One region of the Desulfitobacterium sp. PCE1 genome, then DNA from elsewhere that is predicted to be linked to it. Evidence: riboswitches for the same ligand, from Rfam matches in the RefSeq annotation. Region 1 holds a riboswitch; each other region holds the start of a gene.
What was found. Region 1 has a riboswitch for cyclic di-AMP ahead of DESPCE1_RS0110300 (NlpC/P60 family protein). Riboswitches for the same ligand answer to the same signal wherever they lie in the genome.

Region 2: linked by a shared signal. The riboswitch ahead of DESPCE1_RS0112485 (C40 family peptidase) and the one ahead of DESPCE1_RS0110300 (NlpC/P60 family protein) in region 1 are both predicted to bind cyclic di-AMP.
Region 3: linked by a shared signal. The riboswitch ahead of eam (glutamate 2,3-aminomutase) and the one ahead of DESPCE1_RS0110300 (NlpC/P60 family protein) in region 1 are both predicted to bind cyclic di-AMP.
Region 4: linked by a shared signal. The riboswitch ahead of ehuB (ectoine/hydroxyectoine ABC transporter substrate-binding protein EhuB) and the one ahead of DESPCE1_RS0110300 (NlpC/P60 family protein) in region 1 are both predicted to bind cyclic di-AMP.

Annotation. Positions count from the first base shown of each region.
Region 1 is NZ_KB913023.1:2,073,932-2,077,817, forward strand. It holds gene DESPCE1_RS0110290 (APC family permease) at 1-746, shown strand, start outside; gene DESPCE1_RS0110300 (NlpC/P60 family protein) at 989-2,419, opposite strand; cyclic di-AMP (ydaO/yuaA leader) riboswitch at 2,422-2,557, opposite strand; gene DESPCE1_RS0110305 (nuclease-related domain-containing protein) at 2,749-3,705, shown strand; gene DESPCE1_RS0110310 (secondary thiamine-phosphate synthase enzyme YjbQ) at 3,656-3,886, shown strand, end outside.
Region 2 is NZ_KB913023.1:2,505,676-2,509,561, forward strand. It holds gene uvrC (excinuclease ABC subunit UvrC) at 1-1,000, shown strand, start outside; gene DESPCE1_RS23330 (hypothetical protein) at 990-1,145, shown strand; gene DESPCE1_RS0112485 (C40 family peptidase) at 1,281-2,072, opposite strand; cyclic di-AMP (ydaO/yuaA leader) riboswitch at 2,076-2,212, opposite strand; gene DESPCE1_RS0112490 (hypothetical protein) at 3,165-3,407, opposite strand; gene DESPCE1_RS0112495 (HD domain-containing protein) at 3,456-3,886, opposite strand, start outside.
Region 3 is NZ_KB913023.1:1,186,045-1,189,930, forward strand. It holds gene DESPCE1_RS0105845 (TIGR01212 family radical SAM protein) at 1-386, shown strand, start outside; gene DESPCE1_RS0105850 (hypothetical protein) at 461-652, opposite strand; gene eam (glutamate 2,3-aminomutase) at 722-1,963, opposite strand; cyclic di-AMP (ydaO/yuaA leader) riboswitch at 2,072-2,198, opposite strand; gene DESPCE1_RS0105860 (TrkA C-terminal domain-containing protein) at 2,374-2,979, shown strand; gene DESPCE1_RS0105865 (histidine kinase) at 3,047-3,886, shown strand, end outside.
Region 4 is NZ_KB913023.1:598,846-602,731, reverse strand. It holds gene ehuA (ectoine/hydroxyectoine ABC transporter ATP-binding protein EhuA) at 1-3, opposite strand, end outside; gene ehuD (ectoine/hydroxyectoine ABC transporter permease subunit EhuD) at 15-671, opposite strand; gene ehuC (ectoine/hydroxyectoine ABC transporter permease subunit EhuC) at 673-1,323, opposite strand; gene ehuB (ectoine/hydroxyectoine ABC transporter substrate-binding protein EhuB) at 1,330-2,214, opposite strand; cyclic di-AMP (ydaO/yuaA leader) riboswitch at 2,331-2,477, opposite strand; gene sdhB (succinate dehydrogenase iron-sulfur subunit) at 2,590-3,342, opposite strand; gene sdhA (succinate dehydrogenase flavoprotein subunit) at 3,354-3,886, opposite strand, start outside.

The DNA of each region.
Region 1 (3,886 bases):
TAGTGGCCACCGCTTTTGCCTACGAAGGTTGGATCATCGCCACCAGCATTAACGCTGAATTAAGAGATGCAAAAAAGAATCTTCCTCGTGCCTTAACCTTTGGTACCATGTTTGTCGCTCTCATCTATATTTTATATTACACCGGACTAGCTGGTGCCGTGGAGAACAGCGTTATCATGCAAGGGGGAGAGACCGGAGCTAAGATTGCTTTCTCCACAGTCTTTTCCAATCTCGGCGGGTCCATACTCTTTGTTTTTGTTGTGATCTCCTGCTTGGGAACTCTTAATGGATTAATGCTCGGATGTACCCGGGGGTTCTACTCCTTAGCAGCCAGAGATCTTGGCCCTCACCCCGATGTCTATAAGAACATCGATGCCAACACCAATATGCCAACCAACTCCGCTATCTTAGGGCTTTTATTCTCCGGAGGGTGGCTGCTGTATTTCTTTGGTGCCAATCTGGTGCCTGTACCTTGGTTTGGCCCTTTTAGTTTTGACAGTTCGGAGCTCCCTATTGTCACACTATACGCTATGTATATTCCCATCTTCGCAATGATAATGATAAAAGAACAAACCTTAGGCGGGTTTAAACGGTTTGTTATGCCCATCCTGGCGATCTGCGCCTGCATCTTTATGGTGATTGCCGCTGTTTATGCCCATGGTTGGGCAGTTGCGTACTACCTGATCCTCTTTGCAGTGATTATGGCAGTAGGTGGGTTGTTCTATTCTACTAAAAAGGCTCATTAGAACCACTCTCTTGCAGAGAAAAAACACCTTCCCTATGTAAAATAGGAAGGTGTTTTTTTCTCTCAAAATCGCAAACATTGCGATTGGGAATAAGACCGGCACGAAGCAAAGCTACACCTTTCATCCTTTGCCGGTGCCGCCTGAGCAACACGGAAGTGTGATTAATTAAGCCAGGGGCTTGTCTTACATGACAGCCCCTGGTGATTAAAAAATTTAATGTATATACGGTTTTGTTATACAGTTTAGTATCGGCGTGCCCCAAGATAGCGGGGACCATAGAAGCTATCGCTTACTCCTGAAACCTTAACCCCACTGCCGGGATTGGAAGCATGAACAAACTTACCGTCACCGACGTAGATGCCTACATGAGATGCTCCGGCAGCATAGGTGCTGAAGAAGACTAAATCTCCCGCTTGTAGATTATCCTTACTCACGGCTGAACCTGAATTGAATTGATCGTAGGAAGTTCGCGGAAGGGAAATTCCGGAACCTGAATAGATGTACTTGGTAAAGCCGGAGCAGTCAAAACCACTGGTGGAAGTGCCTCCGAAAACATACTTGGTTCCTTGAAAACCGAGAGCGCGATCGACGATAGAAGAACCATCGGCGCTACCCCGCGAGGCGGTATAGGCTACATTGACGGTTTGTTTGTTAGGCCCTTTAGAGACTACTTCATCAACGGGTTTCTCAACAATCTTCTCATCAAGAACTTTTTTGGCTACCTCTACACCATTTCTTTGCTCGTAAGAATAGGTAACGATTTTTGAACCATTGCTGCCTTTTGTAATAACTTTAGTTTGGCCTGGATTGAGTTTATAATCGGTTTTGGTGACCACATCATAGGGAATGATTTCCTGACCGGAATATGTACCCTGGCTCACGACTGTCAGATAAGGTTCAACAGTAACAAGTTTAATCACTTCTCCCGGCTTGATCATGGTGTCTTCAGTTGCCCCGGGATTCCCGGCAAGAACTTCGGCGGTCAGCATATTGTTTTTGCGGGCAATCAACCACCAGGAGTCGTTTTCCTCTACAGTATACTCTTTTGTGGTGACCTGACCTTCGATGAGCTTTTCATAGGCTAACTCAAGGGAAGCCATTTGCTCGGGTTGGATAGAAACTTTTTCAATCTTTACTTCTTCTAAAAAGCTGACGGAAGTAATTTGGTTCTCATCGCTGGATTTGGAATAGTACTCTTCGTATTCTTTAAGCAATGTGTCTGCTTCTTCTTTACTGGGTAAATAGGCTATGGGTGTTTCATTAACATGAATTTTGTAGCCTTCCAGATAATAGCTCAAAGAGTTGGCTAAATTTTCTTCCTTGATCTCTGAGGCTTTATAGGCGGTATTTTTGATTCTGACATGTTCATAGTTGATCTGGTCCCGTGTCTTGGCAACGACACCATAGGGTTCCCCTTTTTCCTGGAGGAATGTATCCACAAGGGTTTGTCCGCTATGGGAATCTGCCACATAGCCCACTTGCTGGCCGTTGATCGTCACAGCAGCTGCGGTGGTCGTGGTTAGAAAATAGAATCCTAATCCACCGGTCAGGACAAGGGTTACAGTTAAAGAACCAAGAACACGAGGTGATTTCCAAGAAACGTTTTTTGCTATTCTTTGAACTTGATCGGATGCAGAGGCCTTGAATTGAGACAAGCTTTCCTTAAAATGCATGCTCAGACACCTTTCTTAGCCTACGGGGTTAGTTGACGGATTCGGGCGAAAGTGTAAGCCCTACGCACAGGTTGTGCGATTCACCCCAGAAATGTAGTCCCCCGTTCCAGGATACCCTAGATTAGGCTTTAATTATACAATGCACATATTTTATTCTGATTCGACATTAAGTTCTAAAGTTCCTTCATTAATACTTTATGAAATACGTGGAAATTCCATGACAAATCTTGGATGAAAGGGTTTAGCTGTTAGTTATTCATTCTGGAATATGGTAAAATAGTGGCATGCTCTAAGCCGATAGCAGAGGACTAATGACTAGGGGGATAGCCTTGTTCTTTTGGAAACGGGAAAAAGAAGTGAAAAAAATTACTCCTGAACTGAAAACTGCTCGGGAGACCTGGCAAGGGAAAAAGTATAAGACCAATTATTACTCTTATAACTCGGTAAGGAGAAGAGACTCCTTACGGAGCAAGAAGCAACGTAAACATGAGATCGGGGAATACAAGCTTGAAGTGGAGCTTACTCATTTGCCAAGATGCTTTCGTCGTCTGAGCAATCTCCTGTTAAAAACAAAGGGTGGCTTTCAGCAGATTGATCACCTTCTGATATCTCCTTATGGAATCTTTCTCTTGGAGGTCAATAATTTGTCGGGGCTGATTGTAGGGGAAGAAGAGGACCCCAAGTGGTATCAGTCGATTACCTGGAGGGTGAAACCTTTCCCTAATCCTATTCTGGGGAATCAGGTCCGGATTAAAGTGCTGCAAGAGTTGGCGGGGCTTGATGAAACAATCCCGGTCTTTTCTTATGTGACCTTTAACCGGCGTTGTAACCTGAAGGTTTTTTCAAGTGTGGTCTTTTATGATATTGATCTTCTGGCCTCAATCATTAAACTGACCCAGAATCAGCCTGTCGTACTCAGTGATGAGGAAATTCTGCAGATTATAGAGAGGATTGAAAGAATCAATGTGACGGAGCTGGGGATTCGCAATGAGTATGCTGCACGCCAGCGTAGAGAAAGAATGCAGCATAGACCGAAGTATGGGGATATTCGTTGCAGTATTTGCCAAAAGGCTGTAAACGAACGAATGGCCCGATATTGTCTGAATCGTCCTGAGAAATTTGCTTGGAAAATCTATTGCGAAAAACACCAAAAGGAAATGACCAGGGTAGTAAGACGGGAATACACTCAACGTGAAGAATTTGAGGAGATCGGAAATGGTAAGGGGAGAGAAAGACATGATACATACGTTAAGACTGGAGACCCAAAAAAGGAATCAATGGATTGATATTACTTTTTTAATAGAAGGATTTTTGCAGAATTCCCAGATTAAGGATGGCGCAGCGATTATCTATTGTCCTCATACTACGGCGGGAATCACGATTAATGAGAATGCGGATCCCGATGTTTCCCGGGATATTCTGAGGCGCCTGGATGAGATCTGCCCTTGGGATATAGCCCAGGATAAG
Region 2 (3,886 bases), 430 kb from region 1:
GATCTTTTATTTGCGCCAGGGAAAACTTCTGTCTCGTGACAATTTCATTTTCCCTTATTACGAAGAACCGGAAGAAGCTTTTGTCTCCTTTCTGGCTCAGTTCTACACAGAAAGTTCTGCTCTCCCTCAAGAAATTCTCCTCCCTCCTCTGGATATTAGTGTATTAGCAAAGCTTTTTCCGATGATCGTGCCGCAAAAAGGACAAAAGCGAGATCTGGTGCAAATGGCTATGGAAAATGCTCAAACCACCTTACATGAGCAGATTTCCATCGAAATACGAAACTTGACCGAATGCACACAAGCTTTGGAGGAAATCGGCAATGCCTTAGGCATTCCTTCCCTCCGCACCATCGAGTCCTTTGATATTTCCAATATCGCCGGCACCCATAGTGTGGCCGGAATGATTCAGTTTCTTGATGGCAAACCCAACCGCAGTCAATATCGCAAATTTAAGATTCAACCCATGCCCAATATAGATGATACCGCATCCATGCACCAAGTGATTGAGCGCCGCTATGCCCGTCTTCAGCAGGAGTGCCTTCCTCTTCCTGATCTTATCCTGGTGGATGGGGGCAAGGGACAGATTAATGCAGCCCTGGATGCTCTCCGCAACTTAAAGGCCGCGATTCCTGTTGCCGGCATGGTCAAAAACGACAAGCATCAAACTTCGGCTTTAATCGACTCCGCTGGCCGAATCCATTCCTTGGATCGCCGTTCAGCCGGTTTTCGTTTGATGGAACGGATTCAAAATGAAGTCCATCGATTCGCTATTACTTTCCATCGGCAACAACGGGCTAAAAGCATGACCCTTTCCGAGTTGGATGGAATACCGGGTGTCGGTCCCAAGAGAAGGCAACAGCTCTTGAGATATTTTAAATCCATGGATACTATCCGCCTAGCCACTGTGGAGGAACTTCAAAAATCCGGTCTTCCTTCCCCGGCAGCTCTCGCGGTATATGAACATTTCAACCCTCATAAGGAGGAAAACCATGATTCTTAATTACCGTGTCGAACTATGCCGTCAATGCTATTATAAGCGGACGAAACAATGCGGAAAGACCGACCTCTATATCCATAATCGGACACCGGCGGAACCGGGAGGGGAATGCAAGAGTTATAGACTGGTGCCTTGGCTACCTTATTAAAGCTAAATTACCAATCGGTTGGTAATTTAGTTCAGATCCGAAAAGATGGTCCTTAGAGTAAAAAGAAGTATCGCAAACTACTTTAAAGAAAGCAGTTATGCGATACTTCTTTTGTCCCTATAACAAGACCATGAATTAAAAAACTCTCCTGGCTCCAAGGTAACGACCGGCGTAATAACTATCCGATAAGCCTGTGGTCTTAATGCCGGTGCTGGAGGCATGGATAAAGCTTCCACCACCTATGTAGATTCCCACATGAGATGCCCCGCTATCATAGGTAGAGAAGAATACCAAATCCCCAATCTGAAGCTCATCTTTCTTGACGGCTGTTCCAATTTCATATTGTGAATATGAGGTTCGTGGCAAGTCGATCTCCGACCCCTCAAAGACGTATTGGGTAAAGCCGGAACAATCAAAACCATTTGGAGTAGTTCCTCCAAACACATAGGGGATACCGATAAGTCTTTGGGCATTGCTGACAATCTCCTCAGCTTTGGAACTGCCGCCACGAGAGATTTCCTGGGAGGGAGCCGCTGCGGCCTGTTTCGAGACCTGATCTCTTAAGGCCGTTATCGTCATTTCCTCAGGTGTCGTGACGGTATCTTCACTCTCCGCCTTTGAAAATTGCAGTGATTCCTTTTGGTTATCTGTATCGGCTACTATAGGCTCTGAAGAAAAAGCTAAGGTCGCTGCTAGCCTAGGCTGCAGGATCATATCCTCTTTCTCTACTTGGATGATATCGGATAGTAATGTACTGGAGACCATTTGTGCCTTAAACGATGAAGCATTCCTTAAGAGAATAGATTCTGAACCTGTAACAAGCTCAGCAGCATTTCCCGGCACATAGGTTCCCGGGAGGCTGCTAACCAATAAGGTGCCGGACAACACCACACTGGCAATCCACCCCCTCTTAGAGGAAGAGTCCATGAATTTTCCACCTTTCGTCGCTTACGAGGTTAGTTGACGGATTCGGGCAACAAGGTGTAAGCCCTACGCATGACTGCGATTCACCCCAAAAGATAGTCCCCCGCTCTAAACATATGGTTTAGATTCAGCCCACATTTCTTATGTAGTATTCGCCGAAAATTTCCTTATTCCTCCACGTAAATAATGGCAAAAGCCTATAATCTTGGAAACTGATGTTATTTATATCTATTCAACAGCTTTTTTTCTGTGCACATGAAGTATACTATACAAAAAACACCTCTCTTACGAGAGGTGTTGCCCTTTGAGCCTTAGGACACCAACGAATAAATATTGCGCCATAGGTCAAGTAGGTTTTCCCACTGAGCTCCTTCAGTTTCCTGTTAGGCGGTTTCCCTTTTCCCTCAGTCTAGAATGTTGCCAGCTCCAGCACTTGATCGCCACTAAGAACGCACTTTAATCCTCGTTAGTTTTCGCTCTAGAAGTTTTCCTTAACGCTCCGTGACAGTCTAGCCTCTTTTGCAGAAAAGAATTTCAGGCAACTTAAGTCCATCGGCCAATAGACAGAAGTTCCTTCAGCCCTCCCAACTTCTCCACCTCAAGGCAGGCTACACTGCACTAAGTTCCTTCCTAATGCAGGTTCATACCCTAAGCCATAACCAGAAAACAGCCACGAACTTAGGCCTCCACGGAAGAGGGTATCGCCCGCATGCCATTGCAGATCCCCCTCATCCTTAACTCCCAGCAGCAACCCTCGACTGGGCGTCGAAAGCCACCACCAGGAACTTCATCGGTATGCCCTTAGCGGATTCTTAGGCCCGCCTTCGACTGTCATTTTACGCACTAGAATTGCGCACCATAGCTCAAAGAAGATTACATCGATTATTGTACACCGAAATGAACAATTTTTAAAACAACCTTTGCCTATTCATATTCACGATTCTCTTTGATAATGAATGAAAAGAAGGAGCAAACTCAAAAAAAGAGAGCTTTGCGCTCTCTTTTGCCTTATTAAAACAATTTAACAAAATCAAAATCATTTTATCGTTAAATTTTCAAATAAAATGATGTTTTAATATATTTTTCCTGCCGGATTTAAACCGATTTCGCTTGAGATCCAGGTTTTCCGTCAGAAAAAAACTTCCGCAGCAACACTTCGATACTGCCGGGCAAATCCTGTGCAGCTTGTTTAATCTGAACAGACCGCCATTCAATTTCCTCTAATAAGAGTTGGGTTCGTGGCGAGGAAATATAGGCTTGGGGCTGTTCCGGAGTAAATAAGCCTTTAGCAACCAAAAGGACAATGAGAATGACTAAAATACGTTTCAACCAACGCAATGGATATACCGTCCTTTCCCAAGAAGATATATCCATAGTTTAACCAGCTTAGTCCTTTTTAAGTCTCATTTTTTCTAATTCGGACCAAAAATTCTCGGAATACAAAAAGAGGGGCTCGAAAAGTACCCGGGCTGTCTCGGTATAGAGATGCTTATGATAGTGACTAATTCTTTCACGGTAAAAGGATTCACAGGAATCCGGCCCAAAAAAGGGTTTTCCTTCTTTTCCTGCCCACGCAAAAAGCCTTGCTATACCTATAGGGCCTACAAAGTCCAATTTATCGGCATCATAAAGAATCTTCGCTTCCAAAGTTTCCGGTTCATAACCTTCCCGTGAGTGGGAAAGAACGGCTGTTTTAACGGCTTCGATAATGTTTTCAGGGTAACCGCATTTTTGAAGTATTCCACCTGCCAAAGCCGATCCGCTTTCAGCATGAGTTCTCGATAAAGTTCCGGAGCGGCCGATATCATGAAGAATAG
Region 3 (3,886 bases), 890 kb from region 1:
GAGTCTGTGCTCATTTGATTTATGGGCTGCCGGGGGAAACCCTTGAGGATATGCTTAGCTCAGCTCAAACCTTAGCCAAACTCGATGTGCAGGGACTTAAACTGCATCTTTTGCATGTGTTAAGGGGGACACCCCTGGCTAAAATTTATGAGGAGAACCCTTTTCCTTTGCTTTCACAGGATGAGTATGTCCATCTAATTTGCGATACTCTGGAAAGATTGCCCGCTCAGATGGTCATTCACCGCTTGACCGGGGATGCTCCCCGAAAGGATTTGATAGCACCCCTTTGGAGTCTTAAAAAATGGGAAATTCTTAATGCTATCGACCAGGAACTGGAGAGTAGGGGAACATGGCAAGGGAAAAAGAGAGATAATAAAAACGGCTAACACCATTTCAATAATAAAGAGGAGCTAGCCGTAAATATAGTTTAGGGAGAAACTTTTGACTTTGGATGAGTGTATTAACCTTTCTCGAATGATCTGGAATGACTCGCTACGCATTGATAGTACCGGTTCAGATTGGACGCATTTTTATTCTGTTGAGGAGGAGTTTTAAGGGTAGGAGCTAAGGAGAGATAGCGTTTAAGGCTGTTGGTGTGAGTCTGGAGGATGGCCTGATAGACTGGGTCAGAGGTTAGTTTTTGTGATTTCATACCGATTCCTCCCTATATAATTTATTGGGGTTTATCATTCACTCAGAGTGAAACGACCTCATAAGATAGTTAATGATTAGGATAATGCACAACCTTACCTTCCCAGGTTCTTATTACCGCTTCATCATCGTTAAGGGAAATAAGGTACTGTGGTAGGATGGGGGTTTTGCCACCGCCTCCCGGGGCATTAATAATATAAGTTGGAATGGCCAAACCGGAGGTGTAGCCGCGTAAGTTTTCCATTATCTTTAACCCGTCTTGAATACGGGGAATAAAGTGGCTCGTGCCCTTAACATTTTTGGCATGGAAGATGTAGTAGGGACGAACGCGAATTTTCAGTAGCTCTTGGTTAAGGCGCTTCATAATCTCCGGTCGGTCATTGATTCCTTTGAGAAGAACTGCTTGGTTACCCAAGATAACTCCCGCTTTAATCAAGCGATCGGCAGCTTTCTTGGTCTCCTCGGTCACCTCTTTGGGATGATTGAATTGAGTATTGATATAAAGGGGTGGGTATTTTTCAAGAACAGCACAGAGCTCATCAGTAATGCGCATGGGCAGAGTGACAGGGACCCGGGTGCCAATGCGTTTGATTTCCACATGTTTAATTTCGTGCAATTCTCCTAATAGCCAATCCAGCATTTGATCACTGAGGAGGAGTGCATCGCCACCGGTGACCAGCACGTCCCGGATCTCTGGATTGGAGCGTACATAATCTAAAGCCGCCTCCAGATTAGCACGGGTTTCATGGAGGTCAATTTCCCCGATATTCCGCCGGCGTTGGCAGTGCCTGCAATACATAGCACACAGATTGGTTACATTAATTATGAGACGATCTGGGTAACGACGAGTGATACTCGGAGCAGGGGATGTATACTCTTCTCCCATAGGATCGACTTCCCCGGAATCATCGAGGATCTCTTCCATAGAGGGGAGACTTTGTAGACGGATGGGATCCCGAGGATCATCTTTATCGATAAGGCTTAAATAATAGGGTGAAACTGCCCAGCGATAGATTTTACCCACCTCGTCGATTTCATGTCTTTGCTTCGGGGTCAGGGGAAGCAGGGTACTCAAGTTCTCAGCATCCTGAATACGGTTCTTAAGCTGCCACTTCCAATCCTGCCAATGCTCCAGGCCGGCATCTAACTGATCCAGTATAAAGTCTCGGTTTTCATTATATTCTTCGCTTAAAGCGAGACCGCAGGGAATCGTTTCCTTGCACTTGTTGTAAGATTGAGCCTTTTGTTTTAATTCCAAAGCCCTTGCTTGTGAAGCCTGTCTTGGGTTAGGGGGGAGAAATTCTACTGCCATAATGATTGCCCTCCTCTATTTGCGAATATAAAAGAATAAGTCCTTAGAACAAAAAAAAACCGTCACGGTTCCCAAGAAAAGCTTACTACATAAGCAGGTGTTTACGCCCATATGTGTCTCAATGCTTACGAGGTTAGCTGACGGGTTCGAGCTGAAACATGCTCTACGTTTGAAACGATTCACCCCTAAATTGGTTCCCCCGTTTTCCTCTTGGGAAATTAAGCCCATATAAAGTTGCATAACTAACAACTTAATAGTATCATGTGGGTTGGTAGTAGTCAATTGTATTTTTTGTACACAATTTTTCCACCATATGTTTATGTTATCTAGAGTTAATTTGTAAGGAATTATAGTTTATTATTTCATGTAGTTAAAAAAATTATTATAAATAGATCAAGGAGAGGAACCCGATGGAATATAATGCACGTTATCAAGAAATTGCGATAGATATTGCTCATTCTATCGTTATGGGAGAGTACCGCGAAGGGGAAAAAATACATGGACGCTCGACTTTAGCGGGTCGTTATAATGTATCTCCGGAGACCATCCGGCGCTCTATTGCTATCCTCCAAACCATGGGTGTAGTCATGGTAAGTCAAGGGGTAGGGATTACGGTGATCTCCAAAAGCATGGCGGAAAAGTTTATGAGAGGTTTTGATCAGAAAGCAGAGATTCAGGTCTATTTTGATGAGTTGAAGAAATTAATGGAGCAGAGGCGTGAGATTGATCAAAAAATTGACGCACATCTCACAAAAATTGTAAACTATACGGATCGCTTGGCAAGCCGCTGGATGGATGTAGCCGAAATTGAAATCGCCAAAGGTTCCGGTGCCAAAGGGAAAACCTTAAGCGATTTAAAATTGAGGGAAAAAACCGGTTTGACGGTCGTGGCTGTAGTTAGAGAGGGTATTGAACAATTTTCTCCAGGGGCTGAGTTTGTTCTGGACGATGGAGATATCCTGCTGGTGGTAGGATCTGAACAAGGTAAAGAAAAACTTCAGGAAATCCTTCGCTAGAATACAGGAAGTGACCGTCCATCTGTCGAAACACTCTATGAATTCTAGAGGACATGAGGGATGATAGATGATCTTTCAAAGCTTAGTTATACTTGGCGTGGAATTAATGCTGGTCTTAGTAACAAGCCAGATGAAGCTGTTAATTCCATTTTTAATAGGCAACACACTTTTTCTTTTGTATCATCTAAATCTTGAATATAAAAAAGCTGCGCGGCAAGCTACAGAGCGGAATGCGGAACTCAGCTTCAAAATAGCTAACCAGACTCTTCCTTATTTACGCCGAGGGCTTAATGAGCAAAATGCAGAATACATCGCCAAAATCATTCAAGAGATCGGGCAGGTCGCAGCTGTTTCGATCACGGACCGTGAAAAGCAACTAGCCTATTTAGGTGTGGGATGTGATCAGCATCATCCGGGAGATAAAATTCTTACCCGGGCGACACGAGATGTGATCCAATCCGGAGTTTATAAGATAGTACGAACTCAAAAAGAACTGAACTGCCCTAGACAGAACATCTGTGATTGTCCACTAGCGGCGGCTGTCATCGTACCTCTGAAGTGTCAGGGTGAAGTGGTGGGAACCATGAAACTGTATGAGACAAAGGATGGACAGCTTTCATCGGATCTTATTCGCTTAGCTATTGGGATGGCAGAGCTTCTGGGGATTCAAATCGAACTAGCAGAGCTTGACCACCAAGCAAAACTGGCTGCGGAAGCACAGTTGAATGCATTGCAGGCCCAAATCAATCCCCATTTCTTTTTCAACGTACTCAATACCATAATTGCCACCAGCCGTACCAGCCCTAATCGTTCGCGACGGTTGTTGATTCATCTTGCGGAATTTTTCCGTAAGGCCCTCAAATCCCACGGCAGCTTGATCACTCTGCGGGAGGAAATGAGTTTTGTA
Region 4 (3,886 bases), 1.5 Mb from region 1:
CATCCTATTCCCCCTTAGCGAACGCTTTTAGTCATTCTCATCTCCAAACGATGAATCATTAGTGAACAGGGATAACTTAGCAATAAGAACAAAAATCCTACAATTGTAAACCCCTCCAGATACCGAAAGGAATGGGAACCGATAATTTTGGCTGTCTGCAAAATTTCCACCAAGGTAATGGCCGAAAGAAGGGGTGTCTCTTTAAACATGGTGATCAAATAATTTCCCATCACCGGGATGACCAGCGGCACCGCCTGAGGAATGATAATCTTGGACCATACTTGCCAGGGGCTGAAGTTGAGAGCTTTGGCCGCCTCCCATTGCCCCTGAGGTACCGCTTCAATTCCCGAGCGGTAGACTTCGGAAAGATAGGTGCTGTAGTGAATCCCTAAGCCAATGATCCCGGCAGTGAGGGGACTCAGGGACAGCCCGGCTTGGGGCAGCACATAGAAAATAAAATAGAGTTGAACCAACAAAGGGGTGCTGCGGATAAACTCGACAAAACCTTTTGAGCCGTAAGCAACGGGTTTCAAGGAAGATCGCCCGCCAATGGTGAGAAACATCCCTAAAAACAAGGCTAGAAAAAATCCGGCAAAGGTGGCGATCACGGTAATCTTGAGTGCCGCAAATATCTCCGGGAAAATTTTGAGGGCAAAATCCCAATTCCACATTTTAATACCTCCCTACGGTCAGCCTGGTTTCTATCCAGCGAATCCCCCGTGTCAAAGGCCAGGCAATCAGGAAGTAGATTACAAGCAGCAAGCTGTAAATTAAAGTCGTCTCCATGGTGGAAGCATTGAGCACGGATGCCTGATAGGTCAAGTCGGCTAAGGTAATTAAGGAGACCAGGGAAGTACTTTTCAGCAGCTCAATCTGCAGATTGCCAAACCCCGGCAGCATCATGACAAAAGCCTGAGGCAGGATAACGCACCGCAGGCGTTGCCAGGGACTAAAGTTTAAGGCGATTCCTGCCTCCGTCTGCCCTTTGGGAACCGCCAAAATAGCACTGCGCACCACTTCGGAACCATAGGCCCCACAGTTTAACCCTAAGGTCAGGACACCGGCCGCCAAGGGAGGCAAGCTGATACCTAAAATAGGTAAAGCAAAGTAGATCCAGAAAAGCTGAACAAGGAGAGAAGTGCCCCGGAAGGCTTCTACATAGACCGCCGTCAGAAATCGGATCAGCGGATAGTTGGACAATCGGCCGAACCCTGCCAGGAAAGCCAGTACAAAAGCAAGGAGCGTTGCCAAAAGAGTGATGGTGAGGGTTATTTCCAGCCCTTTTAACAGTGCCGGTAAGAGGTCTAAGATGGCCAAGGTCATCACTTCCTACTTAATAATGTCTTCTACAGTCGCGTCCCCTGGAAGCTCTTGCTCTGTAAAGCCAAAGGATTCAAGGATCTTCTGCAGTTCACCGGATTCTTTCAGCTTTTGCAATTCGGCATTGAAAGCCTTCCGAAAATCACTGTCTTCATGACGGAATGCGGTTGCTCCATAACCCTTGACATTTTTACCATTGATAACCGGCTGAGTGAAGTCCATAACCCGCTCCAGATTGGGATCAGCGGCTGTATCCAAGGTAGCCTGAACGGAGGGGCCGGTGGCGGTAATCACATCTGCCCGCCCGGCTTGCAATGCCGCCAAAGCAGCCGGCATATCCGGAACAGTCACAATTCTATCCTTGGGGACACCACTGGCCACCAGGTAATCATACTCAATGGCCCCTCCAGGTAAAGCGACTTTAGCTGTTCCATGCTTGGCGATATCTTCATAGCTATGTAAGTTGAGAGGATTTCCCTTTTTGACGGCGATGGCTTCCCCAATACTGTATTCGGGATTGGCAAAGGACACCTGTTCAGCCCGTTCAGGAGTAATAAACATTCCGGCGGTAACCATGTCGAAACGTTTGGCCTGGAGACCGGGAATCAAAGAAGCAAATTCCGTAAGCTCCCCCTGCATTTCATTAATCCCCAGCTCTTTTAAGATGGCCCGGGCGATTTCAACCGCTTCACCGGTGAGTTTTCCGTCGGCAGTTTTGTAGGCGTAAGGTTTTTCATTAGCAAAGCCAACGGTGACGGCCCCTTTCTCCTTAGCCTTCTCCAGGGTACTCATCCCGCCATCGTTTGTCTTGGTGGAGCCACACCCTCCCAAGGCAAAGACACTAAAGGCCAGCATCCCCACCAGCAGAGTCTTGAGCAGTGGTAACTTTTTCATTCAACTTCCTCCTTTTTTACCGGCTGAAATCCGCAAAAAGGCATAGAAAAAGGGCCTGAACAGGCCCAAGAAGAAGCAGCGCATAACATTGGCTATTGATTTAGCATAAAAAACACTAAAACGGTTCACACGCTTACGAGGTTAGCTGCCGGGTTCGGAATGATACCTTTCCGTCACTTCAAGAAGTTTAACTCCTAAAAAGTGATTCACCCCCATTATGGTTCCCCCGTTTTCCTTTTTGGGAAATTCAGCCTTGACTACAAACATTCAGTTCGCAATCTGACAACTTTTTATTTTATTATAAGTTGTTACAACTCAATGTTAACACCTGAATTGGCAGATTGCAATAAAAAATTTGCTTGTTTTCCATTTTCTTCAGCTATTCAGCCATCTCTTCAAAGCGAATTTATTGACCTCTCTATTTATATCGGCAAGACTGGTGGTCAAGGGAATCTCCTTGGGACAGGCCCGTACACAGTTTTGGGCGTTGCCGCAGTCGGTGATCCCTCCATCACCCATGAGAGCGGATAGACGAATATGCTTATGCATAGCTCCTGAGGGATGAGTATTGAAAAGGCGAGCCTGGGAAACGGCGGCCGGACCAATAAATCGGGAACGGGAATTAACCTGAGGGCAGGATTCCATGCAGCATCCACAGGTCATGCATTTGGAAAGCTCGTACGCCCATAGTCTATCTACTTCAGCCATACGGGGTCCGGGACCCAGATCATAGGTCCCGTCGATATCAATCCAGGCATGGACCCTCTTTAAATTCACAAACATCATGGTTCTATCCACCATAAGATCCCGGAGGATGGGGAATTTCCGGAGTGGCTCCAGGACAATGGGCTGCTCCAAATGATCCACCAAGGCTGAGCAGGCCTGCCTGGCTTGGCCGTTAATATTCATGGTACAGGCACCGCAGACTTCTTCAAGACAGTTGCATTCCCAAACCACGGGATTGGTCGCTTTTCCCTGGGCATTGACGGGGTTCTTTTGAATTTCCATCAAGCAGGAAATGATATTCATTTTGGGACTATAAACTACTGCAAACTCTTCCCAGAAGGCAGGTTGATCCGGAGCATTTTGGCGACGGACTTTTAAACGAACAATCTTTTGCCCTGACATGAATATCCCTCCTATTTCTCTACATCATAACGCCGCTGTCTCGGCGTGATGAGTGATACATCCACAGGTTCATAACTGAACCGCGGACCCTCAGGTGTGTAGGTGGCAATGGTGGTCTTCAGCCAATTCGCATCATCCCGCTCCGGATAGTCGGGCTTATAATGGGCTCCTCGGCTTTCATTGCGATTAAGGGCCCCCAGGGTAATGACACGGGCCAGCTCCAGCATATTCCAAAGCTGCCGGATAAAGAGGGCTGTCTGATTGCTCCAATGGACATCATCAATGAGTTTGATCCTCTGCCAACGCTCTATAAGCTCCTGGATCTTTTGATCCGTCTCAGTCAGTTTGTTATTATAGCGGATAACGGTGACATTTTGAGTCATAATATCACCCAGTTCTTTATAAATGTGGTAGGGATTTTCCTCACCCTTCATATTGAGAATCCTGCTCCAGAGCTCCTCCTGGACTTTTCGTTCACGGGCAAAGGCTTCCTCTTCCCCACTGGGGGTCTTCAAGTTGTTTTTCTTAATGTACTCCAGGGACC